3 regions of the Shewanella sp. SW32 genome follow, and region 1 is predicted to be linked to each of the others. Evidence: predicted binding sites of a transcription regulator. Region 1 holds the regulator's gene; each other region holds the start of a gene.
The links. Region 1 encodes sigma-54, which starts transcription at its own class of promoters, with help from an activator protein. Its sites were predicted from a motif close to GTTGGCACGNNNNTNGNNT; they were not measured.
Positions count from the first base shown of each region.

Region 1 (10,304 bases):
ACAGCAACCTTAGTGATGGGCGATGCCATCGCCATTGCGCTGCTGCAAGCAAAAGGCTTTACCCGTGATGATTTTGCTATGTCCCATCCCGGCGGTGCATTAGGACGTAAGTTGCTGTTAAAAGTCTGCGATGTCATGCATAGCGGTGATGACTTACCGCTCGTCAACCACGATATTTGCATCACAGAAGCTCTGTACGAAATCTCCAAGAAAGGCTTAGGCATGACGGCGATTATTGATGATCAGCGCAAGCTGGTTGGTATCTTCACCGACGGTGATTTACGCCGCGTTATTGATGCCGAAGTGAATTTACGCACGACGCCCATTGCCGATGTGATGACCCGTAACTGCGTCACGATCACGGATAATGTATTGGCCGCCCAAGCGCTGCAAGTGATGGACTCAAAAAACATCAACGGATTAATTGTTATTGATAAAGACCGCCATCCTATCGGCGCTCTTAACATGCTAGACATGGTTAAAGCAGGAGTCATTTAATGCCACAGCAAGGATTTTACGGCCCAATCAGTGATGATGTGTGGCAACGCGCGCAAAAGATTAAACTGTTAATCTGTGACGTCGATGGGGTGTTTTCCGACGGCCGTATTTACTTGAGCAATAGCGGCGAAGAGCTCAAAGCCTTCCATACCCGTGACGGTTATGGCGTGCGCTCACTACTCACCAGCGGTTTCAACCTCGCCGTGATCACAGGACGTCAATCCAAAATCGTTGAAAACCGTATGACAGCCCTTGGTGTTACCCATATTTACCAAGGCGTAGATAATAAGTTCGAGCCCTATGAAGCATTGCTCGCACTTTATGGTGTCACCCCAGAAGAAGTGGCTTATATCGGTGATGATATTGTCGATCTCCCCGTGATGAATGTCGTCGGTTTAGCGGTCAGTGTTGCCGATGGTCATCCCTATGTGCGTCAGCACGCCCACTTTGTCACTACGCTCAATGGTGGCCACGGTGCACTGCGTGAACTCACAGATCTGTTACTCCTAAGTCAAAATAAATTCACTTCGGCCCATGGAATGAGTATATGAGTCGTGTGACACTCGCGATTATCGCTTTTTTTGGAACTGCACTAGCGCTTTACTGGCAGGTCCAGAACAAACACAGCGGTGATTCCGATAACAGAGTTAAAGATCAAAATACCCCAGATTTCATCGTTGAAGATCTGCGCAGTGCTGAGTTCAATGAGCAAGGACTAGTGAATAGCCGTGTGACGGCGAAACACATGGAACATTATGATTCAACGAATCAAACTTTCTTTACTCAACCTGTTTATCTTGTTTATCCAGACCAAGGTAAAGCACAATGGCAACTCAGGGCAGATCAGGGCAAGCTAAACAAGGAAACTGGCAAGGTTGTATTAGAAAATAATGTTATTATCGATGCCATTAGCCCAGAAGAACCGATTCAGACCTTGTCCACCAGTTATCTGGAACTCGATCTCAACACTATGATAATGACCTCTGACCGTACCATTTACGTCACAGGGAAAGATTTTAATATTCAAGGCCAAGGCCTTTATGCCGACCTCAACGCGCAAGAAGTGCAATTGACCAGTCAGGTAGTAGGAACATATGAAGCAAAATAACGTATTACTTGCCAGCCTAATGCTAATTATGAGCATGAGTGCTTTCGCGAAAGTCGGCGACTTAAAGCAGGAAGTTAAAATCAAAGCTGTGAGCCAAACTGCGGATATCAAAAACAACCAGATCATTTTCTTTGGTCCGGTTGAAGTTACCCAAGGCTCAATAAAAATCCAAGCAAATGAACTGCGTGCATTTTCCGCTGAAGGTGAAAATAGCAAAACTTTGGTCGCCACAGGTAACCCTGCTACGTATAGCCAAATATTAGACGATGGCCGTCCTGCATCGGCTAGCGCGAAAGAAATTCGTTACGATATGGCAAGCCGCACCTTAACACTGAAAGGTATGGCGTCATTAGATCAAGCGGGTAGCCAAGTTACAGGCAATTTAATCCGCTATAACATGATTCAACAGAAATTGATGGCCGAGAGTACTGGCAGTGGTGACGATCGCGTGATCACTATTATTCAGCCTGAAAACTATCAAGATGATGCTAAATCAGACGCTCCGGCGGATAAACCTGTAAAAAAGCAGGACTCTAAATGACCCAAATCACCTTAAGAGCACAAAATCTGGCGAAAAGTTACAAGAGTCGCCAAGTGGTTAAAGACGTCAGTCTGACGGTAAAAACCGGTCAAGTCGTTGGCCTACTCGGTCCAAACGGTGCAGGTAAAACCACGACCTTTTACATGGTTGTCGGGCTAGTGAAGAGCGATAAGGGACATATCTTTATCGACGATGATGATTTAACCGCAGATCCTATGCATCTGCGTGCCCGCAAAGGCATAGGTTACTTACCGCAAGAAGCCAGTATCTTTCGTAAGCTAACTGTTCATGACAACATCATGGCCGTACTGCAAACTCGTAAAGAACTTAAAAATGAAGAACGAGAAGAAGAACTAGAACATCTGCTCGAAGAGTTTCATATCACCCACATCCGTGACAGCCAAGGCATGTCATTGTCGGGTGGCGAACGTCGTCGCGTCGAAATTGCGCGGGCTTTAGCCGCTAATCCTAAGTTCATTTTGCTCGATGAACCGTTTGCTGGCGTCGATCCTATTTCGGTTATCGACATCAAGAAGATTATCGAACAACTCAAAAGTCGCGGCCTTGGCGTATTGATCACAGACCATAATGTCCGCGAGACATTAGATGTATGTGAACATGCTTATATTGTGAGTCACGGAAACCTGATTGCCGAAGGAACTCCAGCAGAGATCTTAGACAATCAGCAAGTTAGGGCTGTGTACTTAGGTGAACAATTCAGGCTATAGTTAATCGAGCGAAGCCAATGGAGGCAATTTATACCGCCATTGGGCTTCACTCAAGATAATAATAAGCGACCTTATCCAACAATAATAACGTAGGGATCAGCGGTAACATGAAAGCGTCACTCCAGCTCAAACTGGGTCAACAGTTAACCATGACGCCACAATTACAACAGGCCATACGTCTGTTGCAACTGTCGTCATTAGAACTGCAGCAAGAGATCCAGCAAGCATTAGATTCTAATCCCCTTCTCGAGCTGGAAGAGGATCAATTCGACGCCACTAAAACCCCTGTAAACCAAACGCTATCCGATACGGATTTCAGTGAATCTAGCACTCTGCCACCAGAAAAAGACAGCTCCACCATAGACACGGCAGAGTCGCTAACCAAAGAATCCATGCCTGATGAGCTCCCCATGGACACCACATGGGATGAAGTGTTTACCGCCTCCCCAAACTCAGGCCCCGGCGGCAGTCGTGAAGACGATATGCCCTTCCAAGGCGAGACCAGTGAAGGTTTGTACGAACACTTAGAATGGCAAAAAAACCTCACCCCGTTTTCTGAAACCGATTTAGCCATTGCCACCGCCATTATTGATGCCATTGACGATCAGGGCTATCTCACCCAAAGCACTGAAGAAATTCTCGAAGCCATGGGCAATCCTGAAGTTGAGCTTGACGAAGTCGAAGCCGTACTCAAGCGTATTCAGCATTTTGATCCCATAGGCGTTGCCGCCCGCGATTTAAGTGAATGCCTGCTGATCCAACTGTCGCATTTCGCCGCTGATACTCCCAACCTAGAAAATGCCCGCATGCTGATCAAAGATCATTTAGATCTGATCGCCGCCCGTGATTTTAGGTTATTGATGCGTAAGACTAAATTAAAAGAAGATGAATTAAGGGATGGTATAGCACTTATCCAAACCCTCAATCCTCGCCCAGGTTTGTTGATCACGCCCAATAATGACGAATACGTTATCCCAGATGTGTCTGTGTCGAAGAAAAATGGCCGCTGGGTGGTTGAGCTTAATCCTGACTGCATGCCCAAAATCAATGTAAATCAACATTATGCTTCAATGGCGCGCAGCACTAAAAACCAAGCCGATAGCCAATTTATTCGCGGCCATCTGCAAGAGGCTAAATGGTTTATTAAGAGCCTAGAAAGCCGTAACGACACTTTGCTTAAAGTTGCTAATTGCATAGTGCAATATCAGCAAGGTTTCTTTGAGTATGGTGAAGAAGCCATGAAGCCTATGGTGCTTAACGATATTGCCGAAGCGGTAGAAATGCATGAGTCCACCATCTCACGGGTCACAACTCAAAAATACATGCATACCCCTAAGGGACTTTTTGAACTAAAATACTTCTTCTCTAGCCACGTCGGTACTGACGATGGTGGTGAGTGCTCATCCACAGCAATCAGAGCCTTTATAAAGAAACTGGTGGCAGCGGAAAACCAGAAAAAACCATTAAGCGATAGTAAGATGGCACAACTTCTGGCAGAACAAGGGATCAACGTAGCCCGCAGAACCATTGCGAAGTACCGAGAGGCTATGCTTATTCCACCTTCTAATCAGCGTAAAAGTTTATAACCTACAGTGGATATCGGAGGACGTTTCTATGCAAATAAACCTGAGTGGGCACCATATCGAAATTACCGAATCGTTACGTGCATATGTAGAAGAAAAGTTTTCAAAACTTGAACGCCATTTCGAACAGATCAATAATGTGCACGTTGTGCTCAATGTTGAGAAAATGCAACAGATTGCCGAAGCGAGAATAAACCTCATAGGTGGTGAAGTTTTTGCGACTTCAGAGCATGCTGACATGTATGCCGCTATAGACGCCCTGATTGACAAGCTTGACCGTCAGGTTATTAAACACAAAGAGAAGTTAACAAAACACTAATAATGGAACTTTGTACCATACTGCGGCCGGAGTGCACTACCTGCGCCACTCCGGGCAGCAAGAAAAAGGTACTGGAACTCATCAGCGACTTAGTCGCTGCCCAGTACCCGACCCTCTCATCTCAAGAGATATTCGAAAGCCTAGTGGCGCGCGAAAAGATGGGGAGCACAGGTATAGGTAACGGCATCGCCATTCCACATGGTCGACTAGCCGATATAGATCAGCCCATTGCCATACTCATTAAGTGTGAAGAGCCGATAGCATTTGATGCTATCGATAAGCAACCTGTTGATATTTTATTTGCACTACTGGTGCCTGCAGACCAATGTCAGCAGCACTTAAGTACTTTGTCTTGCATGGCCGAAAAGCTGAGCGACAAGCAAATATTAAAGCAATTACGCAAGACGCATGATGAAACGGAACTCTATCAGGTAATCACTGGATGAAACTGGTCATAGTGTCGGGCCGCTCAGGCTCAGGCAAATCTGTCGCCCTTAGGGTACTCGAAGATCTCGGCTATTATTGTGTCGATAACCTTCCCTTGCCATTGATTGGCAGTTTGCTTGAGCAACTCAAAGGCAGTAACGATCTCGTCGCCATCAGTGTCGACGTGCGTAACATGCCTGAGCAGGATAAGGTCTTAGTGAAACAACTCGCTAGCCTACCTCCAGATACTGAGTTAACGAGCTTCTTCCTTAACTCCAGCGATAAAATTCTGCTCAAGCGTTACAGCGAAACCCGCCGTTTGCATCCTTTGTCGAAGAGCCGAGTCTCTTTGCAAGAAGCGATAAAGCTGGAGGGGAAACTGCTCGAGCCTATGTCAAAACTGGTCGATCACTACATAGATACGTCGAATCTGAATATCTATGATTTAAGCGACCAAGTCAGACAAATTCTCCTTGGTAGCGTCGATAAAGAACTCGTGATCAACTTCGAGTCCTTTGGCTTTAAGCACGGAATGCCCACCGAAGCAGACTTTATGTTCGATGTGCGCTTCCTGCCCAATCCCCACTGGGAGTTGGCGCTGCGGCCATTGACTGGCTTAGATGAACCCGTAGCTGAGTTCTTAAATCGTCAACCACTGGTCAATAAGTTCATCTGGCAAATCGAAAATTTACTGGAGACTTGGCTGCCGCACCTTGAGCGTAACAATCGCAGTTATTTAACTGTGGCCATTGGCTGCACAGGTGGACAGCACAGATCGGTTTACGTCGCAGAGCAATTGGCCAAACGCTTTAGTAACGGTAAACATAAAGTTTATGCCCGTCATCGAGAGCTCAACAATGCCAAAGCTTGAACGTCAGATAACTATCTGTAATAAGCTCGGTTTACATGCCCGTGCCGCCACTAAGTTGGTGGTACTGGCTTCCGAGTTTGATGCGACCATCACCTTAATCCAAGGCGATAAACAAGCATCGGCCGCCAGTGTACTTGGCTTACTGATGCTTGAAACTGGCATGGGTAAGACCATCAAGCTTATCGCCGAAGGCCCAGATGCAGAGCCGGCTCTCGATGCCATTTGTGCCTTAATCGACGCTAAGTTTGACGAAGCCTGTTAGTTTCACTTCACACTAAGCACTTCATCGTTAGTTTCACTTCATGTCTAGTTTAAAAAACTTGCCATTCACACATGGCAAAACATTTGTCGCTCGACGATACAAGCCACAGGCGATTACACTAGCGGTCATTGCGCTGGCGCTGGCCTTACCTTAGCCGTCTTAATCTGTGTCATCGACTGACGCTTAGTCACCGTAAAATCCTAGCCCAACACTAAGATCTCAAACCAATTTGCCGCACAATGGAGGACAAATGCCCGTAGATAATGCAGAAAACGATCACACCGGACATAGTCTTGACCAGTTAAACCAAGCGCTTAGCAGCGGCATGTTCGTACACGTGCGCAATATGCTGCAAAAAATGGCCGCCTCAGATATCGCGCTGATCTTAGAATCATCACCGCCAAGTGCCAGACAAGTATTGTGGCAGCTCATCGATCAGGAACAAATAGGTGACATACTCGATGAGTTGAGTGAAGAACTCAAAGACCCACTGATCCGCAGCATGAGCCCTGAGCGAGTCGCGAAAGCGACAGCAAGCATGGACACCGACGATCTCGCCTATATTCTGCGAAGTCTTCCCGACGCCGTTTACAAACAAGTGTTGCAGTCGATGACGGAACAAAATCGCCTGAGGGTAGAACAAGCTCTATCTTATCCAGATGAGACCGCCGGCAGCTTGATGAACACAGATACAGTCACCTTAAGACCCGATGTGAATATTGATGTGGTGCTGCGCTATCTTCGGCAAAGGGGCAACCTACCCGATACCACAGATACCTTATATGTGGTCGACAAACAGGACAAAGTCCTTGGCGGTGTTAGGCTGGCAGATCTGCTGACTTGCGCGCCAAGCACCACAATTCGCAATATCATGGATCCCAATATTCAAAGTATTCCTGTGAGCATGTCCGACAGCGAAGTCGCGCAGAAATTCGAACGCAATGACTGGGTATCGGCACCTGTAGTCGACAGTGATGGTAAGCTGCTCGGGCGTATCACAATCGATGACGTAGTCGATGTTATCCGCGAAGATGCTGAACATTCCATGATGGGTATGGCGGGGATGGACGGAGATGAAGATACCTTTGGCCCTGTGCTAAAAAGTACCCTACGTCGCTCGCTCTGGCTCACTATAAACTTATTCGCCGCCCTGCTCGCCTCGTCGGTCAGCAATATGTTTGAAGGCACTATTGAGCAATTTGCCACTATCGCCATCCTAATGACGATTGTCCCTAGCATGGGCGGTGTTGCCGGTAATCAGACCTTAGCGCTCGTGATCCGTGGTATTGCTTTAGGCCATATAGGCCAAAGCAACGCTCGCTGGCTTATCGGTAAAGAGCTATCGATTGGTTTTCTCAATGGTTTGATGTGGTCGATTTTAGTCTTTGTCGCCGTGTGGCTATGGAAGGATGATATGGCACTGGCGGGATTAATTGGTAGCGCCATGCTGATCAATATGACAGTAGCTGGGCTTGCAGGTGCGAGTATTCCATTGATTTTAAAACGACTTAAAATCGATCCTGCCCTCGCTGGCGGTATGGTGCTCACCACAGTCACTGACGTGGTTGGCCTGTTCGCCTTCCTCGGGTTAGCGACGCTCTACCTGATGAACTAACGCTTTAACAGTTTGAGCTAATAACAAAAACGGCACCTCAAAGGTGCCGTTTTTTATCCCGCTGGAAAACTAAAGAAGGCTATTTTGCCGGAGGTTGAAAACCATAACTGCTCAGAATCGCTTGGCCTTTTGTCGATAGAATAAACTCAGCTAACGGCGTAGCGGCAGTATTAGCGCCTTGTAAAACCAGTAAACCATAGTCGGCACCCACGGCGAGTTCCTGCGGTAAATCGATGATTTGGAGACTCGGCACTTCTTTTTTAGCCAGCACAGCATTAGTGCAATAGGTTAAAAAGATATCCGCTTGCTTGTTTTCCATCACCCAGCCATAGGGATTGCGATCTTTAGGCGGTTTAACGCTCTCAGGACCGCCCGTCAGTTGTAATGCCTTGGTCTCTAACGCGGCTTTCGCATTGGGTTTTACCGCTTCGGCCTTAGCAAAAACGGCCCAGGCATAATCACCCGCGGGGTCGGCTTTCGGGGTTGAGGTACCGACTTTAATCTTAGGATCTAACAAGGTATCGAGTAACGTCGCACTCGTCACCTGAACTGTGTCTTGAGCAATGGCGCAGAGTTGATTACGGGCAAACATTTGCACTGCTTCGCCCTGACCTGAATCCACTAATGCCTGTGGATGTTTCATATTCGCCGAGGCAAAGATATCGACTTTCTCGCCCTCTTGAATGCGTTTTAACAATAAACCTGAGGGCGCATATTGCGCTACAACACTCATTTGCGACTGTGCTTGATAAGCAGCAATAATATCACTCATCGCAGCCTTTAAACTGCCTGCGGCGCGCAGTTCTATCGGCGCGACTCCTGTGGTCAGTTCGGCTTTCATCGGCACTCCTTGTACAGCTGTCACCATGATGACAGGACTTAAACTCAAGGCTACTAACACATTTTTGCTTATCATAGTCATATTCTCCTTTAGGCACTAAAAGTCATTCTTGTGACTTATCCCCATACAGAACGTGAAATCGATAAAGGGATCAAGCTGAAGTCATCCCAAGGTCATTAGCAGTGATATGTTTGTGCTGCAGGTCACTCAAGGTGCGCTTCATAAAGGACAAATTGTCTAATTGAAGCACGGCAAGCTAATCACTCAATTAGCCCACCACTGAAAACAAAAAAGTCGCCCCAGGCGACTTTTTCAGCGAGAACTTTGTGCTTAGACCAGACTATTTACCCGTTGGTATTAGTACGATCTCAACGCGGCGGTTTTGTGCTCGGCCATTTGCATTGGCATTTGATGCAATAGGACTCGCTTCACCCATACCTTTTGATTTTACACGGGCAGAGGCAACGCCTTTACTCATCAAGTAATTACCCACTTCGCTAGCACGGACCTGTGACAGACGTAAATTGTAAGAGTCTGAACCACTGCTGTCGGTATAACCTAATACGTTAAGCTGCGTTTTGCTGTATTCCTTGGCCACAACCGCCACTGAGTTCAGCACGCGTTTAGCCCCGTCACTTAACTCGGTTTGATCTACGCCGAAGGTCACTTCATTAGGCATATTCAAAATGATGTTATCGCCGTTACGGGTCACACTCACGCCCGTTGAGGCTAATTGTTGGCGTAATTTAGTCTCTTGCACATCCATATAATAACCAATACCACCACCGACTGCAGCGCCCGATGCAGCACCAATTAAGGCACCTTTACCGCGGTCGCTCTTGCTCGAAGATACCACTCCAATTGCGGCACCCGCGACGGCACCAATCAATGCGCCACTGGTCGCTTTAGCGGTTTGTTCTTCATTTGAATAGGGATTGATTGTTGTACAACCCGATGCAACTAGCGCGGTCGTCAATACCACTATGGCTAACAGGGATGGTTTAGATTGCACTGCCTGAAAACACTTCATCATTTATAACCTCTTTATATGATTGATGACTGTGAATACCGCTCAAAAGGGCAAGAAATATCACGTCCATTAGGTAATACGAATGACCTAGGGATTGCCACAAAGCAGGCAGTATATAAGCAATTGCGCTGGAGACAATCCTTTATCCATCTTCAATTACGCTAATCCAGATTTTAGTCAGCAAAGATACAGATTTCGGGCTTCAATCATGGCTTGTACCGCCCAATTTCATATCAAGTCTATGGCACCGAAATAGTGCACCTTGCACCTTTATTGGCAGCACTAAAAAATAATGCCGTTTTAATCTAAGTCGCAATACAATGATTTTAAAGGTTAAAATAAAAATTAAAATATTGGCACGAATTTTACATACTACTAAGTGAGTAGACAGTCAGACGCGGTAAACATCGCCGAAAACTAGAGTCAACTTCAACAGGATTAATCCAAATTAAATGGACCTATCGAGACAGAAAATGGGCTCG
Region 1 is NZ_JAKKSJ010000028.1:32,161-42,464, forward strand. It holds gene L5M28_RS16675 (KpsF/GutQ family sugar-phosphate isomerase) at 1-498, shown strand, start outside; gene kdsC (3-deoxy-manno-octulosonate-8-phosphatase KdsC) at 498-1,049, shown strand; gene lptC (LPS export ABC transporter periplasmic protein LptC) at 1,046-1,606, shown strand; gene lptA (lipopolysaccharide transport periplasmic protein LptA) at 1,593-2,147, shown strand; gene lptB (LPS export ABC transporter ATP-binding protein) at 2,144-2,875, shown strand; gene L5M28_RS16700 (RNA polymerase factor sigma-54) at 2,983-4,461, shown strand; gene hpf (ribosome hibernation promoting factor) at 4,490-4,777, shown strand; gene ptsN (PTS IIA-like nitrogen regulatory protein PtsN) at 4,780-5,223, shown strand; gene rapZ (RNase adapter RapZ) at 5,220-6,074, shown strand; gene L5M28_RS16720 (HPr family phosphocarrier protein) at 6,061-6,336, shown strand; gene mgtE (magnesium transporter) at 6,587-7,951, shown strand; gene L5M28_RS16730 (molybdate ABC transporter substrate-binding protein) at 8,031-8,867, opposite strand; gene L5M28_RS16735 (OmpA family protein) at 9,133-9,822, opposite strand.

Region 2 (10,304 bases), on a different contig from region 1:
GTTGTGACTTGTCATTTGATGATGCATCAAGCAGTTCAATGTTAGCCAATTCAAATGCATTAAGCTCGGCAATCAACAATTTAGTGATGAACAGTATCGAAGCTGGCGCCACTGAGATTCGTATTCAAGCGGCAGAAGAGGGCGAACAGTTGCTACTGAATGTCATCGACAATGGCAAAGGTTTAGATGCCAATATGCAGCAGAAGGTACTTGAACCTTTCTTTACAACTAAGTCGCAGGGAACTGGGCTCGGGTTAGCGGTTGTGCAATCTGTGGTGCGTAATCATGGAGGACAACTGCAATTAAGTTGCTTACCGAATAAAGGTTGCACTGTGTCTTTAGTCTTCCCAAGGGCTAAATCTGCGGTGATATTACCTTTGGAGATTACCCATGTCTGAAGCAAAGTTATTGCTCGTTGAAGATGATGCCTCATTGCGTGAAGCCTTGTTGGATACCTTAATGTTGGCTCAGTATGAGTGCATTGATGTTGCCTCCGGTGAAGACGCTATCTTAGCCTTGAAACAACATCAATTTGATTTAGTCATTAGTGATGTGCAGATGCAAGGCATTGGTGGGTTAGGATTATTAAACTTCCTACAGCAACATCATCCTAAGTTGCCAGTGTTGTTGATGACAGCTTATGCCACGATTGGTAGTGCGGTGGATGCCATTAAATTAGGCGCTGTCGATTACTTAGCGAAACCTTTTGCGCCAGAAGTCTTGCTCAATCAAGTGTCCCGCTATTTGCCGTTAAAACAAAATGTGGATCAGCCAGTTGTTGCCGATGAGAAGAGTTTAGCTTTATTAGCACTGGCTCAGCGGGTTGCTGCATCCGATGCTTCGGTCATGATCTTAGGCCCAAGCGGCTCGGGTAAAGAAGTCTTGGCCCGTTATATTCATCAACACAGTAGCCGTGCCGATCAAGCTTTTGTGGCCATTAACTGTGCTGCAATTCCCGAGAATATGCTTGAAGCTACCCTTTTTGGTTATGAAAAGGGCGCATTTACTGGCGCCTATCAAGCGTGTCCGGGGAAATTTGAGCAGGCTCAAGGTGGCACTTTGCTGCTAGATGAAATCTCTGAGATGGATTTAGGCTTACAAGCTAAGTTATTGCGGGTATTGCAAGAGCGTGAAGTTGAGCGTTTAGGCGGCCGTAAAACCATTAAGCTCGATGTACGCGTGCTTGCCACATCCAATCGCGACTTAAAAGCCGTGGTAGCCGCCGGTGGATTTAGGGAAGATCTCTACTATCGAATCAACGTGTTCCCCTTAGCTTGGCCCGCATTAAGTCAACGTCCTGCGGATATTCTGCCTCTTGCGCGTCATTTACTGGTTAAGCATGCCAAGGCATTGAATGTCGCCGATGTGCCTGAGTTGGATGAAAATGCACGTCGACGTTTATTGAGTCATCGCTGGCCGGGGAACGTACGTGAACTCGATAATGTTATACAGCGGGCTTTGATATTAAGAGCCGGTCAAGTGATCACCGCCAATGACATTATTATCGATGCGCAGGATGTGATTTTAGGCGGCGAAGACCTAGATCAATTTGCTGCCGAGCCAGACGGTTTAGGGGAAGAGCTTAAAGCGCAGGAGCATGTGATTATTTTAGAAACCCTTAATCAATGCCAAGGAAGCCGCAAACTGGTCGCTGAAAAACTGGGGATAAGCGCCCGAACCCTAAGATACAAGATGGCAAGAATGCGTGATATGGGCATTCAACTGCCAAATTAGTCTTTAAATTCAAGTGATAATCTTGCAGCCTCCCCATGAGTGTGAGGCTGCATTTATTAAGATATACCACCGCAAAAGTGACCTACTTTATCCAGAATCCTTAGTTTTAACTTCTTCTTATCCCGTCAATTTGTTATCAATCACGACCATTTGAAAACTTGGCCGTTATTTTGCATTGTCCTGTTATAGGTATTTTGATCGTCAAGAACTCGACGACTGGGAGCTCAGCATGCAAATAGGCGCAAATTCATTCCTGCAAGAAATGCAGAAACTCCAAGGCGAAATTACGCCGTCTTTTGGCGTTCAGCCAAATATCATGCAGCAAGTTAATAACACCAGTGGTGCGGACTTCGGTCAGTTACTCTCGCAAGCCGTCGGCAATGTCAGCGGCTTACAGTCGACATCATCAAACCTCGCGACGCGTTTAGAAATGGGAGATACTACCGTCACTTTGTCGGATACTGTTATCGCCCGTGAGAAAGCCAGTGTCGCCTTCGAGGCAACGGTACAAGTACGAAATAAACTTGTCGAAGCCTATAAAGAAATAATGAGCATGCCTGTCTAGGCCAGTGAATAACCCAATTAGCAGGTACGAATCGTGAGCACAGAAATGATTGTCGGATCCAATTCCGGCTTAGCTGACCAAGGTGTCCAGCAAGAACATAAGTCAGGAATGATGGGAAACCTTGGCGGTGTCGATATGATGCGTCAAGTAACTATGATTTTAGCCTTGGCGATTTGTTTGGCCTTGGCCGTATTTGTCATGCTGTGGGCACAGGAGCCTGAGTATCGTCCATTGGGAAAAATGGAAACTCAGGAAATGGTTCAAGTATTAGATGTGCTTGATAAAAATAAAGTTAAGTATCAAATCGACGTGGACGTGATTAAAGTCCCCGAAGATAAATATCAAGAAGTGAAAATGATGCTGAGCCGCGCAGGCGTCGACAGCCCTGCAGCTAGTCAAGATTTCTTGAATCAAGACAGCGGCTTTGGTGTTAGCCAACGTATGGAGCAAGCCCGTCTTAAGCACAGCCAAGAAGAAAACCTTGCCCGTGCAATTGAGCAACTACAAAGTGTTAGCCGCGCCAAAGTGATCCTCGCGTTACCTAAAGAAAACGTCTTTGCTCGCAATGCCTCAAAACCAAGTGCGACTGTGGTCATCAATACCCGCCGTGGCGGTTTAGGCCAAGGTGAAGTCGACGCTATCGTTGATATCGTTGCCTCTGCTGTGCAAGGTTTAGAGCCATCACGGGTGACGGTAACTGACTCGAACGGCCGCTTATTAAACTCAGGCAGCCAAGATGGCGCGTCTGCGACTGCCCGTCGCGAGCTTGAATTAGTACAGCAAAAAGAAGCAGAGTATCGCACTAAGATTGAATCGATTTTGGTACCTATCTTAGGTCCTGATAATTTCACCTCTCAAGTCGATGTTAGCATGGACTTTACTGCGGTCGAACAAACCTCTAAGCGTTACAACCCTGATTTACCAGCCCTGCGCAGCGAAATGACCGTTGAAAATAATACCACTGGCGGCTCTTCGGGTGGGATCCCTGGTGCGCTATCGAATCAGCCACCAATGGAGTCAAACATTCCGCAAGATGCGACTAAAGCGACCGAGTCTGTCACTGCGGGTAATTCACACCGTGAGGCGACACGTAATTTTGAGTTAGATACCACCATTAGCCATACCCGTCAGCAAGTTGGCGCCGTTCGCCGCATTAGTGTGTCGGTTGCTGTGGACTTTAAACCCGGTGCTGCCGGAGAAAATGGTCAAGTGGCGCGTGTTGCCCGTACTGAACAAGAGCTGACCAACATTCGTCGTTTACTCGAAGGGGCAGTCGGTTTTAGCTCGCAACGGGGTGATGTGTTAGAAGTGGTAACGGTTCCCTTTATGGATCAATTAGTTGAAGACTTGCCAGCACTAGAACTGTGGGAGCAACCTTGGTTCTGGCGCGCGATTAAGCTCGGTATTGGTGCGCTAGTGATTCTGGTACTGATTTTAGCTGTGGTACGGCCTATGCTGAAACGCTTAATCTATCCTGACAGTGTGAATATGCCTGAGGATGGCAGATTAGGTAACGAACTGGCCGAAATTGAGGACCAGTACGCGGCAGATACGCTAGGGATGCTCAATACCCAAGAGGCGGAATACAGTTATGCCGATGATGGTTCAATTCATATCCCTAATTTGCACAAAGATGATGATATGATTAAAGCTATCCGTGCGCTCGTGGCGAATGAGCCTGAGCTCTCTACTCAAGTCGTGAAAAACTGGTTACAAGACAATGGCTGAGAATAAAACGAAAGAAGTGGCTCCAGCGGCCCCACCTGCCTTTAACATTAAGGATATTAGCGGTGTCGAAAAGACCGCGATCTTACTCCTCAGTTTGAGTGAGGCCGATGCTGCATCTATTTTAAAACACTTAGAGCCGAAGCAAGTGCAAAAAGTGGGTATGGCGATGGCGGCAATGGATGAGTTTGGTCAAGAAAAAGTCATCGGGGTACATAAGCTGTTTCTCGATGATATACAAAAGTATTCTTCTATTGGTTTCAACAGCGAAGAGTTCGTTCGTAAAGCCTTAACCGCCGCGCTGGGTGAAGATAAAGCGGGTAATCTGATTGAACAGATTATCATGGGCAGCGGTGCTAAAGGTTTGGATTCGTTGAAATGGATGGATGCACGCCAAGTAGCGACCATTATTCAAAACGAACATCCTCAGATCCAAACGATCGTGTTGTCCTATTTAGAACCCGATCAGGCGGCGGAAATTTTTGGTCAATTCCCTGAAAATACTCGCTTAGATTTGATGATGCGGATTGCGAATCTTGAAGAAGTTCAGCCCGCTGCACTGCAAGAGCTGAACGACATCATGGAGAAACAGTTTGCCGGTCAAGGTGGCGCACAGGCCGCGAAAATGGGTGGCCTAAAAGCGGCTGCCAACATCATGAACTATTTAGATACGGGTATCGAAAGTCAGTTGATGGAAACCATGCGCGAGTCTGATGAAGAAATGGCGCAGCAAATCCAAGACTTGATGTTCGTGTTTGAAAACTTAATCGATGTTGATGACCGTGGTATTCAAGCACTGCTCCGTGAAGTGCAGCAAGATGTACTGATGAAGGCGCTTAAAGGCACAGATGATCAGCTGAAAGAAAAAATCTTGGGCAACATGTCAAAACGTGCCGCAGAATTGCTGCGTGACGATCTTGAGGCCATGGGTCCAATCCGTATCAGTGAAGTGGAAGTCGCCCAAAAAGAAATCCTGTCTATTGCCCGTCGCTTAAGTGACAGCGGCGAAATTATGTTAGGCGGCGGTGGTGGCGATGAGTTCCTCTAATCCGAGCGACAATAAACCGTCAAATAAGGTTTTGAGCGACGGTGATATTGAGTTTAGTCACTGGGCACTGCCAGATGTGACTGAAGCCGATGACGATTCTATCTCAAATCTGTTCGGCCATTCGAATCATCAAGCCGCTAAGTCGACTACAGTGGAAAGTGTTTCTCCACCGACTATGGCTGAGATTGAAGACATTCGCGCCCAAGCCGAAGAAGAAGGCTTTAGCGAGGGTAAGCTGCAAGGGTATGAGCAAGGGCTAGAAAAAGGACGTTTAGAAGGGTTAGAGCAAGGCCATACTGAAGGGCTCGCCCAAGGGCATGAGCAAGGATTAGAAACCGGTTTAGCCCAAGCAAAAATATTGCTCTCGCGTTTTGAAACCTTATTAGCTCAATTTGAAAAACCATTGCAATTGCTCGATGGCGATATTGAACTTTCGCTACTGAACCTGAGTATGACATTAGCGAAATCTGTCATTGGCCACGAATTAAAAACTCATCCAGAACAAGTGCTTTCGGCATTGCGCTTAGGTATAGAATCGCTGCCGATAAAAGAACAAACAGTCACAATCCGCTTGCATCCTGACGATGTTATTTTAGTCGAACAACTTTATTCCAGCGCTCAATTGACCCGCAGTAAGTGGGAACTTGAAGTTGACCCTTCCTTAAGCCCAGGTGACTGTATTCTCAGTAGTCATCGTTCTTTAGTCGATTTGACCCTCGCATCGCGTATTGATGCTGTGTTTGAGTCTTTACGGAACCAACATGCTCACTTAAGTGACAAGCAGCGTCAATTGCAAGAGGCGATAGAGGTTGAAGATACCGCTAAACACGTTGCTGCTTCTGAGGCTGTGGGATCAGAGCTTGATGATCAGGTTGTCGATACGGTTTCTCAACATGCTGAGGATATACAATCTGCCTCAAACACAGGTGAGCAATTAGAGGCAAAATCAGATGCAAAATCGCCAACATCAACTGCTGAATAGGCTTAATCATCATCAGGGTAAGGTGCCGCCATTTCGCGCAGTGGCCAGTGGTCAACTGGTGCGTGTTGTCGGCTTAACCTTAGAAGCAAGCGGTTGCCGTGCGCCTGTGGGCAGTTTATGTTCGATCGAAACCATGGCGGGCGAGTTAATCGCCGAGGTAGTCGGGTTTGATGGCGAACTATTATATTTAATGCCCATTGAAGAATTACGTGGTGTATTGCCCGGTGCGCGGGTTGTGCCTTTGGGGGAACAAACTGGACTCAATGTTGGTTTATCCCTACTAGGACGCGTACTCGATGGTAACGGCGTGCCTTTAGATGGTTTAGGCGCGTTGCAAACCGACCAACAAGCGCCAAGACATAGCGCTGCCATTAATCCCTTATCCCGCCGTGCTATTACTGAACCGCTGGACGTTGGCGTTCGCGCTATCAACGCTATGCTGACCGTGGGCAAAGGCCAACGTATGGGCTTGTTTGCGGGCTCAGGTGTCGGTAAGAGTGTGCTCTTAGGTATGATGACTCGCGGTACCACCGCCGACATTATTGTGGTTGGGCTAGTGGGTGAGCGTGGCCGGGAAGTGAAAGAGTTTATTGAGGAAATTCTTGGTGAGAAGGGTCGAGCGCGTTCAGTCGTTGTTGCTGCGCCTGCGGATACATCGCCTCTGATGCGCCTTCGCGCCTGTGAAACCTCGACTCGTATTGCCGAATACTTTCGCGATTTAGGCTATAACGTTTTATTGCTTATGGACAGTTTAACACGCTACGCCCAAGCGCAGCGTGAAATTGCTTTGGCTGTGGGTGAACCGCCTGCGACTAAAGGTTATCCGCCTTCTGTGTTTGCAAAATTGCCACGTTTAGTTGAGCGCGCCGGAAACGGTGGCCCCGGGCAAGGTTCAATTACGGCATTTTATACTGTGTTGACGGAAGGGGACGATCAACAGGATCCCATTGCCGATGCTTCGCGGGCGATCCTCGATGGTCACATTGTCTTGTCACGTTCGCTTGCGGATTCGGGGCACTATCCTGCGATTGATATTGAAGCTTCTATTAGCCGAGTCGCGCCAATGGTGATCTCCAATGAACATTTGGAAGCAATGCGCCGCGTGAAACAAACCTATTCTTTGTATCAGCAAAATCGAGATTTGATTTCTATTGGGGCCTATGCCCAAGGAAGCGATCCTCGCATTGATAATGCGATACGACTGCAGCCAGCAATGAATGCTTTTTTGCGACAAACCATGCGTGATGCATTTAGCTTTGCAGATAGCCAAGTCATGCTTGGGCAACTTGCTGCACAGTGCAAATAATGGCGTCATCGAATTAATCGAGGTCTAGTATGGCTAACGCCGATCCCTTGTTGTTAGTGTTAAAGCTTGCCAATGATGCCGAAGAACAAGCGGCATTATTGTTAAAATCTGCGCAATTAGAATGTCAAAAACGGTTGAATCAACTCAGTGCACTCAATAACTATCGCTTAGAATACATGAAGCAAATGCAATCACAGCAAGGTCAAGCCATCAGTGCTAGTCACTATCACCAGTTTCACCGTTTTATTCGTCAGATCGATGACGCAATTATCCAGCAAAATCGCGTCGTAGCCGACGGTGAAAAGCAAAAAGAATATCGACAACAACATTGGTTGGAAAAGCAAAAAAAACGTAAGGCAGTAGAATTACTCTTAGCCAGTAAAGAGAAGAAGCGTCAAGTGGTTGAACAAAAAAGGGAGCAAAAAATGACCGATGAATTTGCTTCCCAGCAATTTTATCGCCGTCATCAACGTTAGTGAAATGATAGGCATCTTTACTGCTCGCTAGCCGGATAGGCTCTTTAGTTTTTTTGTATTGATGGCATAAGCATCAATTCGGCACCTCTCAGTGTTAATTCTTTTCGATATGCTGTCGTAAAATCTGATGTTTTGGCATCTTATTTGCTTTGATTTAGTCCATGACCCTGCAACCGCAGTGTTTAATTGACGTTTTTACCTAGCCATTTTCTTTTTTTGCTGGGTGATGTTTGGGAGCTCTTATGCAACAAATGACCAATATCCTGTTAAGTAAAACAGGCAACTCTGCGGCCAATTCCGCTAAGACATCTTCCCAAGAGTCTAATAATGAAGACTTTTCATCTACACTTGCGTCAGTCACTGCTAGCTCATTTTCTATTTCTGCGTCTAAAAAAACCATTGCTAACACTGATGATACTGTGCAGGTTACCTCTGCTGATAAAGTAAAAGATGACGATATATCAACTGATGACGCCGACGTAAACCTCATTTTTGCCCAAATTAGCATGGCAAATGATATGAAGAAAACGGCATCAGATGGAGATAGTTTGCCGCTAGCATTTTTAAATGCTGAAGAAGATATAACTGGTGAAGAAAATATTGATACTTCATCAGCTTTATTAACCGGCTCAGCATTGGCATCTACTGTTTCTGCTGAGATTGAACTGGCATCAGATATAGATGCCGATGAAGCGGGTTTTTCTGCTGAATTACAAAAGTTAGTTTCTACTAGTCCAGATATGGCAGCAATTTCAATCGCAGATGACGTTAAACCATCATCTTTGACTGATAAGTCACTCGTACATATTCTCCCCATAGACCCAAATATACTTGAAGCGTCAGCGGATACTGATGCTGTGATTGACCCAAATTTGACCGATGACGCTTCAGAATTACCTTTAGAAGACACTGAGCTTGTCTCTGCCACTGAAGTCGGGGTGAGTATAGATGAGTCTTTAGTTGAGAATGAGGTCACACTTAATGCTGTGATTAATCAAGCGGGCTTAGCGAACAGTGCAACGATAAAGTCGGTAACCAACACTGCGGCAAAAGCAACGACTAGTAGCTCTACAGTGAATAGTCTCAATACGGCTAATATCGCGACCTCGGGAAATACTTTCGACCTGAATACCTTAGGCTCTTCAACTTCATCTGAACCATTAGATACAACATCTGTAACAGAAAGTGATCTTGATGGGAGTCCCAATTCCGATTTGGCTGCTAACCTATTACTGAAAGATGCTAAATTAACGGTTGCGATGGATATTCCCAGAGACGAAAGTTTTATGGATGATAGTAATACTTTCTCAGAACTTAAGTCGACATCATCCATACAGACACTCTCGATGTCACAATTAAATCGCCAAGAAACCATGCAAGTTCAGTTGTCATTGCGTCAAGGAGTAGAACAGCAAAACCAAATGCAGGAGATGATCCAACGATTTTCACCTGTGATGAAGCAGCAATTGATTACTATGGTGAGTCAAGGCATCCAACATGCGGAAATCCGGCTCGATCCACCTGAACTTGGACATATGTTGGTAAAGATCCAAGTGCATGGCGACCAAACCCAAGTACAGTTTCATGTTACTCAGCCGCAAACGCGCGATCTGGTTGAACAAGCTATGCCAAGATTACGTGAGTTATTGCAAGAGCAAGGGATGCAGTTGGCTGACAGCCATGTTTCTCAAGGCGATCAAGGTGAGCGTCGTGAAGGTAGTTTCGGTGATGGCGGCAGTTCAAATGCGGCAGACATGGATGAAATCTCGGCAGAAGAGTTACATTTAGGTTTAAATCAAGCGATTAGTGTAACTTCAGGTATAGATTATTACGCTTAAGCAGGTAACCTATAGCAATGACTGACATAATTACGTTTCAAATAAAACTGTAATGAGTTTCCGCCTAAATTAAAGAGAATAGTGATGGCTAAGGAAGAATCGTTAGAACTTGAAAGTACTGAAGAGCCTAAGAGTAAGAAGAAACTATTTATTTTTGCTGGTGTAGGCGTTTTAGTCGCGCTGTTAATCGGTGGCGGCGTCTGGTTCTTTATGGGAAGCAGTACCGAAGAGGTTCCCGCCGTAGCAGCAGATAGTGCTGTTCAGGCTGAAGTACCAGCATCAGGAGAAGTAGCTACCGCATCATACGTGCCTATGCCACGTCCTTTTTTATTCAACTTACCAGGGCCTGATAGGGCTCGTTTAGTTGAGATTAAAGTGCAGCTTATGGTGCGTGGTACCGATGATGATGTGCTAACACAAAAACATATTCCGCTGATTGAAGATGCGCTTTTAACGACCTTTAGTGGTGCAGATGTGCAAAAGCTCAGCACGCAAGCGGGGAAAGATGAGTTACGGCAGTTAGCACTTTTGAGTGTGCAAAATACTCTACAGTCAGTAACTGGGCGTAAGGTTGTCGAGAAAGTACTATTTACCGGTTTTGTAATGCAATAATCCTTTAACTTCAGCACC
Region 2 is NZ_JAKKSJ010000003.1:186,080-196,383, reverse strand. It holds gene L5M28_RS02940 (sensor histidine kinase) at 1-398, shown strand, start outside; gene L5M28_RS02935 (sigma-54-dependent transcriptional regulator) at 391-1,734, shown strand; gene fliE (flagellar hook-basal body complex protein FliE) at 1,964-2,299, shown strand; gene fliF (flagellar basal-body MS-ring/collar protein FliF) at 2,345-4,027, shown strand; gene fliG (flagellar motor switch protein FliG) at 4,020-5,072, shown strand; gene fliH (flagellar assembly protein FliH) at 5,059-6,054, shown strand; gene fliI (flagellar protein export ATPase FliI) at 6,023-7,360, shown strand; gene fliJ (flagellar export protein FliJ) at 7,390-7,836, shown strand; gene L5M28_RS02900 (flagellar hook-length control protein FliK) at 8,079-9,674, shown strand; gene fliL (flagellar basal body-associated protein FliL) at 9,759-10,286, shown strand.
Region 2: a site for sigma-54 is predicted at 7,968-7,986, ahead of L5M28_RS02900 (flagellar hook-length control protein FliK). Genes of this name have one in related genera too.

Region 3 (10,304 bases), on a different contig from region 1:
CCCGCTAACGCAGGACCTGAAGCTAAACTGGCTTTCCACGACGTATTCCCCACTTGCGTTAAACCTTGTTCGTTAGCAAAACGAACTAAAGCAACCCGTGCTAAAGCAACGTTCGAACCGTTAGAATAGCTTGCTGTAATTAGGCCATCAGCACCAATTTCAACGTTAGTTAAACGACCAACCGTCGTACCATCTTGTTTCAATTCAGTCGCCGCAAAAGGATCTGCATATTGCGTTGGCGCATTGAACTTCACTGTTAATGCTTGAGTGCCATCCGCTCCAGCACCTAATACACCAGCTGGTTTATTACCAAGTGGCGCCGTAGTAATAACTGCAGGATTACTGTCAATATAGGCTCCAACTGAGTTAAACTTCAGCACCGCCCCCGTCCAGCCACCAGCAGTTTGCGCTGAAACACCACCACCGCCCGCAACAGGTGGCACATCTGGACTACCGTCACCATCAGTATCCACATCGTATTTACCTGCAGGGCCATTTAAATTTACAGGTTTATTATCAATAGCATAATAAGCCACCCAATTACTCTCACCATTATATGCACCGTCTTTAGGCTTCACAAAGTACGTGGTCATGATGTGGCCCTCACCGAGTGAGTCATAAATAGTCATTGAAGTGACATTGTTATAAGTTTTTGGATCGGTGTGGTCAAATAAAGCAGGATCTAGGGCTTCAGCTTTAGCATTTAAGTTCATTTGTAAAGTAACATTCTCAGTCTTTACTGGACTACCTGCAGTATCGGGAATTTGTACAGGCTTAGCCGTGGTTAAACTCACAGATGTTGAGTTGCCGTCTTTATCCACAGGGAAAGTCTGTAAATAATTACCAGCCGAATCCACCATGTAATTATTAGAATCTACTTTAAAAGCGCCTGCACGGGTGAATGCGTGATCTAATGTTCCTAATTCAGAGGACGTTACAAAGAAACCACCACCTTTGATTGCCAAGTCGAGGGAGTTATTCGTCAGTTGTAAGCTGCCTTGATGGAATTGCTGTGCCACTTGACTCGTTGCAACACCACCACCAACAGCAGTTTTAGCATTTGAAAAAATAGAATTAGCGTACACATCCGCAAATTCAGCACGGGACTCTTTAAAGCCAATGGTGTTCGCATTAGCAATGTTATTCGCCGTAGTGTTTAAATCTTTCTGCGCGGCAGCAATGCCACTCAATGCAATGTTAAACGACATAATTCACCTCTACACTTGACTTAATTCATTGATGAGCGACTTACGCCCAATTCGGATGCTGCAAAAAATTCTTTTAGGCAAACTTAGGTTTCAGATACAGCTAACACATCGGTTAACTTGATGCCCATACCGCCTCTCAAGTTGAGAATGGCGCCAGTACTGGCCGTACCGAGAGAAACGCTAGTCACATGAGCATAGGTCGAGACTGGCAATTCTTGGGATTTCCCATCCACTAACCCACTCGCCTTGATCGAATAGTTACCTGCGGTTACAGGTTTTCCATCTTTATCGAGGCCATCCCAGTTGACATCGACATTGCCCCCCTTGCTGCCATCAACTTTAAAGGTGGTCACAACTTGGCCTTTATCATCCTCAACACGTACAGTAACTTCAGGAATTTTAGCTGGCGTGCTAATCACACCTTTTATTGTTGGGCTTTCAGCTGAAATGTTACCTGTATCGGTTGGGATCAATACCTTGCGACCAACAAGTCCTGATGCCTGCAATGCTTGGCTCGACGTCATAACACCGTTTAAATTAACGATTTCATTATTCAACTTAGTAATACCATCAACCGTCGAGAATGATGCCATCTGCGCAATCATTTGGTCGTTGTCGACGGGCTTAAAGGGATCTTGCATCGATAACTGTTGGCTTAATAACGAGAAAAAGTCATCTTGAGTTAACTGCTGGCTTTTTGCTTCCGGTACTATTGACTCTTTTGGCAAACGTATGCCATCAAGAAACGGATTACCCGTTGAGCTGGTTGATGAATTCGTCGTAACGGCATTTGGCTGACTCTTATTTTGAGCCGTCTGCGCCGACGCTTGGTTAATTTGATTAATGAGGCTCACAGCTTACCTCCTAAGTAACACATGTTATTTACCCATCCCAAGTGTTTGTTGCAGCATAGACTTAGCTGCTTCAGCGACTTGAACATTCATTTGATATGAGCGCGAAGCAGAAATCATATCTGCCATTTCTTCCATGACATTAACATTCGGTTTATAAATAAAGCCGTCCGCATCCGCCATAGGATGATCGGGCGAGTATTCTTTCAGTAGTGGTTTATCACTTTCTACAATGCCTTTTACTGCAACGCCTTGAGAAGCTTGTTGCTGACTTTGGGCTTTAGCCATTTCGGCTTCAAAAATGGGATGACGGGAACGATAGGTCTTATCTACACTACTCGAGACGGAATCCGCGTTGGCTATGTTGCTCGCGGTGGTGTTTAGCCTGACCGATTGAGCAGACATTCCCGAGCCAGCAACATCAAATATGCTAAATAAACTCATGATTAATCCCCTCTCAACGCTTTCTTCATGCCACTAAACTTACTGTCTAAAAAACCTAGTGACATTTGATATTCAAGTGCATTTTGCATGAATGCCGATTGTTCCTGTTGGATATCAACAGTATTACCATCACCGGTATCGGGTTGATTTGGCACACGGAACTTAACAAATTGCCCAGTCAACTCCGCAAGCCCAAAATGCTTATCTGGCTCTTGCATTTCAAGACTATTTCGCTGCAGCTGTTGGCCTCGAGCGGCCTGCATTGCCGCAGAAAAATCAACATCGCGGGCTTTGTAATGTGGCGTATCTGCGTTAGCGATATTGCTTGAAATAACTTCAGCCCGCTGCGCTCTAATACCGAGAGTGTATTGATGCACACCCAGTGCATTATCAAAATTGATCGCCATAAAATTGCCTCCTCGTGTTCTCACGAAAATAAAGCAATTCATGTGCCAACATCAGGAAAATTTTGAGAATAACAACAAGGATGAGCAAGTGATGGGTAAAAAATTACCGACAATTGTCGGTAATTTTCTTTAGAGCGGCTGAGTTAAGTCTTTTTCTGGTAATAAATGCCAGGGTTACAACGAACCATATCAAACTCGTCCGTTAAACCAGCGATAGATTCTGATGCACCGAGAAATAAAATCCCTTTGGGATTGAGAGCGGCAGCGAATTGCCGCAAAATTTTTGCCTTTGCCTCTGGTGCAAAATAAATCAGCACATTGCGGCAAAAGATAATGTCGAACTTGCCAAGCAGACTATAACTCTCAAGCAAATTATGCGCTCTAAAGTTCACCAACCGCTTCACATTATCCTTTAACTTCATATTACCTGAAGGTAATGCATCAAAAAACTGACGCTTACGTTCTTCAGATAAACCACGCGCTAATGCCAAACTATCGTACTCGGCATTTTTGCAGCGTTCCAACATGGAAGGAGATAAATCCGTTGCTTGAATCGAAGCACTACCAGCCAAGGCACCAGGCTTCTTCTGTTGATACTCAAGAATAGTCATAGCCAATGAGTATGGCTCTTGGCCTGACGAGCAAGCCGCAGACCAAATTTTAAGCGGACGCCCCAGACGACTGTATTCTGGTAGTAGGACATTATTCAACAACTCAAATGGATAACGATCACGGAACCAAAGGGTTTCATTGGTCGTCATAGCATCGATCACTTCAGCTCTGAGCGCACGCTCAGTAGGCTTCATCGAATGCTTAACCACATCAGATAAGGATGGCAGGTTATATTTGCCCATCAAAGGAGCAAGACGACTGCGCACAAGATATTGCTTATTTTCACCCAGTACGATGCCGCTGTGTTGCTCTAAGAACAACCTAAATTGATTATATTCAGCCTCAGCGAGTGATTTATTTGGCACATTCACATCCTAAATCCTATAGCAAGCACCAAAATCAGTGCGAAACCATCATGTTATAAAGTCGAGATTATAGCGTAAAGCGTATCTAGGTACTAACCGACAGCAATTACAAACTTAAATGCTTATTCACAGCAGCGGCCAGTTCGTCAGGATTAAACTTAGCGATAAAGTCATTGGCCCCCACTTTTTGAACCATTGCCTGATTGAATACACCACTTAACGAAGTATGCAGTACCACTTTAATATGCTTAAGCTTAGGATCATCTCGGATTTCAGCTGTCAGGGTGTAGCCATCCATTTCAGGCATCTCAATATCAGAGATGATGAGGGGGATCTCATCGGCCACATTATCCATCTCTTTGGCGATCTCTTTAAGCTTGTCTAATGCTTCGCGACCATCTTTTGCGGTATCAATTTGTAAATTCAATGACTCGAGTGAACGAATAATTTGTTTACGCGCCACGGCAGAATCATCAATAACCATAATATGGTAATGCTGAGTTCTGTCGAGGGTCAGTTTTTCATTGGCTTCTTCACTGATAGCCGTTTTAACTGGTGAAATCTCATCTAAGATTTTTTCCACATCGAGAATTTCAACTAATTCACCTTCAATTTCAGTCACAGCTGTCAGATAAGAATAACGGCCAGCACCTTGCGGCGGAGGCATAATCGCTTCCCAATTCATGTTGATGATCCGCTCAACAGAACTGACCAAGAAGCCTTGAACACTGCGGTTATATTCAGAAATAATGATGAAACAGTTTTCAGTGCTCGCTAAAGGTTTTCCCCCTGTTGCCGCACTCAAATCAATCACTGAAATGGTTGTTCCACGAATATGAGCAACACCCTTCACATAAGGATTAAGTTTAGGCAAAGTGGTCAGTGGTGGACACTGCAGTACTTCTTTCACCTTAAACACGTTAATCCCAAACCGTTGACGACCGTTTAATTTAAAAAGCAGTAATTCTAAACGGTTTTGTCCAACGAGCTGGGTTCGTTTGTTGACTGAATCAAGAATACTCGACATAACTCTGCCTTGTTGTTCTGTTTATGTTCGGCCCTATAACTCAGTTGAGTATAGGCATATTAATTGCTTACGTCTTATCTATCGATAAACATAGTCGAAACTGAGTCAATCTTCTGACAGTGATGCAAATTATTATTACAGTGGTCAGCTTCGAACTTAATAAAAGTATAGGTGCATTCTGGCGTTACAAGCTAGTCTCTTCATTATGAAAGTAAATTTAGTCTGTTTTTTTAGTCTTTTCACCCTCTTCATGCCCGCTTTTGCGAGTGCAGAGCCTATTGTCCCCACCGTATCGGCAATCTCAGAATTAGCTAAAGCGCTTATTTCAGAAAAAATATCCGTTCCAGAAAATGCCAAAGTAAATATTTCGCCACAGATGGTTGACGCAAGAATGCTGCCGTCACAATGTTCGTCTCCAATGAAAGTTGAACTGGCTAGCGATAGGGAAATTAGCCGTAATAACACCTTAAAAGTCAGCTGCGATACACAAGACTTAGCTTACCCTTGGCAAATCTATATCTCGGTTCGGGTGGATATCTTATTCCCCGTTGTTGTCTCAACCGAAATCTTAGCACCAGGCGAACTCATCTCTCCTAGTCAAGTAGAAGTCCGTTACATTGAACAAAATAGCTTGAGAGGTGCCGAATTCGATGACCCGAGTAAATTGGCTGGCGTGCGAGTAAAACGACGAGTAGCAAAAGATAATCCCATATTAAGCAACAACTTATGCTTCGTTTGTAAAAATGATTCGGTATCTATCTACGTTCGTTCTGGCTCATTCGAGCTCAAAACAGTAGGCGAAGCCCTACAAGATGGCAATAAAGGTGATCGGATCAGAGTCAAAAATAGCAGTTCAAACAAAGAACTAGATGCTATAGTCACAGGCATTGGCGAAGTTGAAGTAAGAATGTAAAATAATCTAAAGCTTTTTTGTAAGCTGCCGATACCCCAGTTAAGAAATCCCGTACACACGACGCTGGAGCCTAAAATGGCAATTGATATTAGCAAACTCAACACTGCAACGACTGCGCAAGTTCGTTCAGGCGCAACGAAAACGAGCAGCGATCAATCTGCTCAAGTTGCTACAAAATCGACAACACCACAGAGAAGCGACTCAGTGGTCATTACGGCCCAGGCACAACAACTTCAAGGAGCTCAGACTAAAATGGCTAGCCTTCCTGAAGTTGATCAAAAGAAAGTAGCAGAAATCAAACAAGCTATTGCCGAAGGTCGCTATAAAATTGACCCTGAAAAGTTGGCTGCCAATATTGCAAGTTTTGAAGCCGAACTTAATGACTTAAATAAAGAGTAACTATGACTGAAATAGCTAAACTGGTAGATCTACAACACGCCCATTTGGCTGTTCTTAAGCAAATCATACTCAAGGAAAAAGGCGCTTTGGTTGACCAAAACGCCGATTTACTGCTTTCCCTTGCTAACGAAAAATCGCAATGTCTGAAAGAACTAAAGAATAATGATGATATTCTGGCAAAACACAGTGATAAATCGCTACTCACTCAGCAAGTCGAACTCGTGCATAAAATGGCTGAGATCAAAGACGCATTGACTGAATGCAAAGAATTAAACGAACAAAATGCCAGTTTAATTGAGATGAATTTAGCGAGTTTAAATCGCTTTGCTCAAGCTTTACAAGCCAGCAGAAACGCCTCCAGCCTCACCTATAACGATAAAGGCAAGACCTCGACTATCTCAAGCTTAGGCAATGATTTAAAGGCCTAACAAGCGCATCACTCCCACTTAGCATTCCCTTTTCTAAGCTCTGATTAGATATTAATGTCTTGTACAAAAAGAAAAGCCGCGTAAATACGCGGCTCAATACATGCTGTTGAACATACTCTCAAAAACGCTAGAAATACGTCACTTCCTTCACTCGTTGTGGACGGCTCTGTTGTTGATAAAGCGCCCAAACCTGTGAAAAATCAAGTTCTAACTCAGTGACATAATGCTCGCCTGCGGGATAACTCTTAACGACTCGTGCGCCGCGGATCACGCCAGAAACTGACGCTTTGACATTATCGTCCGTCAACATCCAATCACTGACACTGCTGTTTGCCGTTATTTTCTGCCCATAAACTTGTTCCGCTAATTCACGATAAGCCACAATTTTTGATGCCTGCATAGCCATCAACACTCTTTGTGATTGCTCTTTAGCCGGTTGAGTCGCTAAGGGCGCATATCCTATAGCCGTTAACTTAGGAAAACTCGGTGGCGGCACATCTTCCCATTGCACATATCTATCTTTAGCAGCGCAGCCAGTTAGCATTAGCCCCGTGATAAGTAATAAAAAGTAGTGTTTCATTTTCCATCTCCTAAGACACGCACTTCATTCATGCCTGGACTCGCCTGACGATATAAGATGCCATTTTGTGACACAATTTGCTCCGAAGGCTGCATGTAGTTTGCCAACTCTTTTTGAGTCACAAAAGTTTGAGATGCCGATACCACGCGATTGTTACTAATGTTCACAATCCGAGTATTGATCGCCATACCATTGGTTACTACGCTCATAGTCGAAACGACAAGATGCTCAACAGGAAGATCTTTCGACAATTTTTGCCAATCTCGCGTCAAAATAAAATCCCCGTCAGATGTGACTCTCAAGCCATCAGCTAAGTTTAAATCCACCACATTAAACTGAAAGCTATGGAGCGACGTCATTAATCCTTGCTGTAACTGTTGCGCTAACGCATTAGTGCCATTCAAATCGCCCACTAATACTGGTGTTGCAACTACGATAGGTTGATCAGAACGCAAAGCATCATTTTGCTTAACAAGCTCAGTCACTATTCGCTGTGCTAAATGGTTAATCACTGCCGTTGGCGGCAACCCATTGCCATCCACTAAACTCGGTTTGGGCGGCGTAACCGGTTTAGCTACACATCCACCTAACATTATCAATGTTAAGGGAATAATCACACGCTTTAGCATTGGATTTACCTCATCTATGGGTGCATTGGCAGTCAAGTGACTCACTTTCTAAGCTTCAAATTTTTAATGAGTAACAAAAACCAGCAATCTTTGGACCAATATTAACCTCAGTCCGACAATATTCTTCTATTACGCAGTATATCGACTGTAACAATGGAAACTTTATCAAAAGTTCTCATACTCAGGCACGAAATTTGCTTTATTGACATATTAGATTAAGAGTCAGAAAACTGGCTCGATTGGTAATATCGCCATTAGCTTAGCGATAAGGATTGAATTGATGCACATACCAGGTTCAGCTTCGCTCATCATTTTGAGCCTTTTACTACTTTCTTTGCCCACCAGAGCCGAATGGATAGAAGCCAGCGGAGAAGCAACTATTATCAATGGTAATACAGCTCAAGCAAGGGAAGAAGCAATTAATCAAGCAGTTAGCTATGCGACATTAAGCACAGGTATTCAAATCTCCAGTGAGCAACAAACCTCTAATGGTAACCTCACACAAAATAACTTTGCGATAAATCGCAACGCCCAAGCCATAAACATTCAACTCGTTAGTGAACAAATTCAGGGAAATAAAATATATGTATCCCTACGCCTCGATCTAAATGATGATCCAACACAACAGTGTCCTAATGGCCAATTAAAGGCCGCTATTTTAATACCTCAAACACAAATAAAAGATCGTTCTCAGCTTAGATATGGACAACTTTCAGGCTTTGAAGAGGTCATTTCAGAGGCGTTAGGGAACACTATAGAAGATTACTCTTCAACTGGCTTTAGTCACATCCATGCTAACGAGCGACTCGATATTGAACAAGACCTAGTGGATATTCGCGGTTATCGACTCCCAAGCTGGCTCAGTGAAATTACCGACAGCCAATATATTCTTCAACCGCAGATCATTGATATATCGATAGAGCCTGTACAACCCACCTTCTTAGGATTTTGGGATGAAGCTCCGCTAAGGCAATTTCAATTCAAACTCAGCCTCTATCATGGAATCAGTGGCGAAGAGGTCTGGAGCAAAAGCTACAGCACATCGGCCCCATGGGAATTTGAAGAACAGGCTATCATTGCTCCCAACAGTAATAGATTCTGGCGTTCCTCCTATGGAAAAAGTATTACTCAATTAATATTGCAGGCTACCCGAGATTTAGACAGCACACTTAATTGCAGGCCATTACTTGGCCAAGTCGTTAGCCGACAAGCAGACAGGATTATATTAAATCTAGGCCGTAAACATGGCATTCGTGTCGGTGATAAATTCCAAGTAGTATTACAACAAAACTTACCCGATAGACTCAATGAAATGCGCGCCGTCGCGACCAAAAGTCGTGCAACGGTAAAAATTGAGCAAGTAAGCGAAGAAAGCTCCACCGCAGTACTTGTAGACCAAAATGCCGCCTACAATGTACAGATAAACGACATAGCGCTTAAGATTTAAGCAACTAAATCATAAGCCTTTTAATCAAAGATAAAACCAGTATAATCACTGTCGTCTCTTCATAGCTCAACAGGATAGAGCAGCCGCCTCCTAAGCGGCCGATCGGGGTTCGAGTCCCTGTGGAGAGACCAGATAGTGCTTGTGTGATTTCAACTTCACTTGAAGATTTTTCTGATAAGAATAATTTTCAGAAACACAATTTAAAACTTCCTCAGTCTATATCCCTTAAAAAAAACAGCTCTCTTAATCGTTACTATAAAATCCAATACTAGGATATAGCCACATTGCGCCATTTCCCTAATCTTGACTAAATCAGTATAATCTGCGGCATTGAGATTTGCTGAGCCCGACACGTTATCAGGCTCAACCAAGGAGAGCATGCTTGGCCAACACTTATATACCGCTAGATCAATACCGCCGTAAGTGGATTTTCAACCACAAAGACTTGCCTGTCACCGACGAGGACAAGGCGCATATCCTGCCGTTAACAGATAAAAGTGCGATGGAAATCTGGAATCAATGGATCAGCAACAAGAGTAGTCGTGCGGAGCAATTTACTAAGGGAGATTGGGCGGCGAAGGCTGATGCTTGGGTGGAAACAGATCATTGGCAGAGCGCTTGGGATAGTGAAGATAGCAGTTTACCCACCATGTTAGCTGAGTTTATACAATGGCCCGATGAGACGCCGGTGTATTTTTGCTATGAAAAATATCAGATTATTGAAACTCGTTGGGATGTGTTCGTCCGCAATTGGAAGTGTTTTCTTTTCTTTGACGACGGTCCCATTTTGATCTCGCCAAAACAGAAACAAGCGGTGATGTTCGAACAGAGTGGTCAATACAAGCTAGGCACTCGCGGATAATTTATACAGGGCGCTTAACGCTGATAATTTCCCATCGATAGCTTTACGCCAACACTTTTACGCAATAGTTTAGCGCGAGGAGTCATCTTGTTGGTATGCTCATATTTAATGATGAGTATGCCATAATAGCCA
Region 3 is NZ_JAKKSJ010000018.1:95,207-105,510, reverse strand. It holds gene flgE (flagellar hook protein FlgE) at 1-1,208, opposite strand, end outside; gene flgD (flagellar hook assembly protein FlgD) at 1,292-2,062, opposite strand; gene flgC (flagellar basal body rod protein FlgC) at 2,087-2,503, opposite strand; gene flgB (flagellar basal body rod protein FlgB) at 2,506-2,910, opposite strand; gene L5M28_RS12635 (CheR family methyltransferase) at 3,054-3,893, opposite strand; gene L5M28_RS12630 (chemotaxis protein CheV) at 3,994-4,914, opposite strand; gene flgA (flagellar basal body P-ring formation chaperone FlgA) at 5,120-5,827, shown strand; gene flgM (flagellar biosynthesis anti-sigma factor FlgM) at 5,903-6,226, shown strand; gene L5M28_RS12615 (flagella synthesis protein FlgN) at 6,229-6,654, shown strand; gene L5M28_RS12610 (LPP20 family lipoprotein) at 6,782-7,234, opposite strand; gene L5M28_RS12605 (FlgO family outer membrane protein) at 7,231-7,863, opposite strand; gene L5M28_RS12600 (flagellar assembly protein FlgT) at 8,144-9,310, shown strand; tRNA gene L5M28_RS12595 (tRNA-Arg) at 9,366-9,441, shown strand; gene L5M28_RS12590 (DUF2947 domain-containing protein) at 9,693-10,172, shown strand.
Region 3: a site for sigma-54 is predicted at 2,942-2,960, ahead of flgB (flagellar basal body rod protein FlgB). Genes of this name have one in related genera too.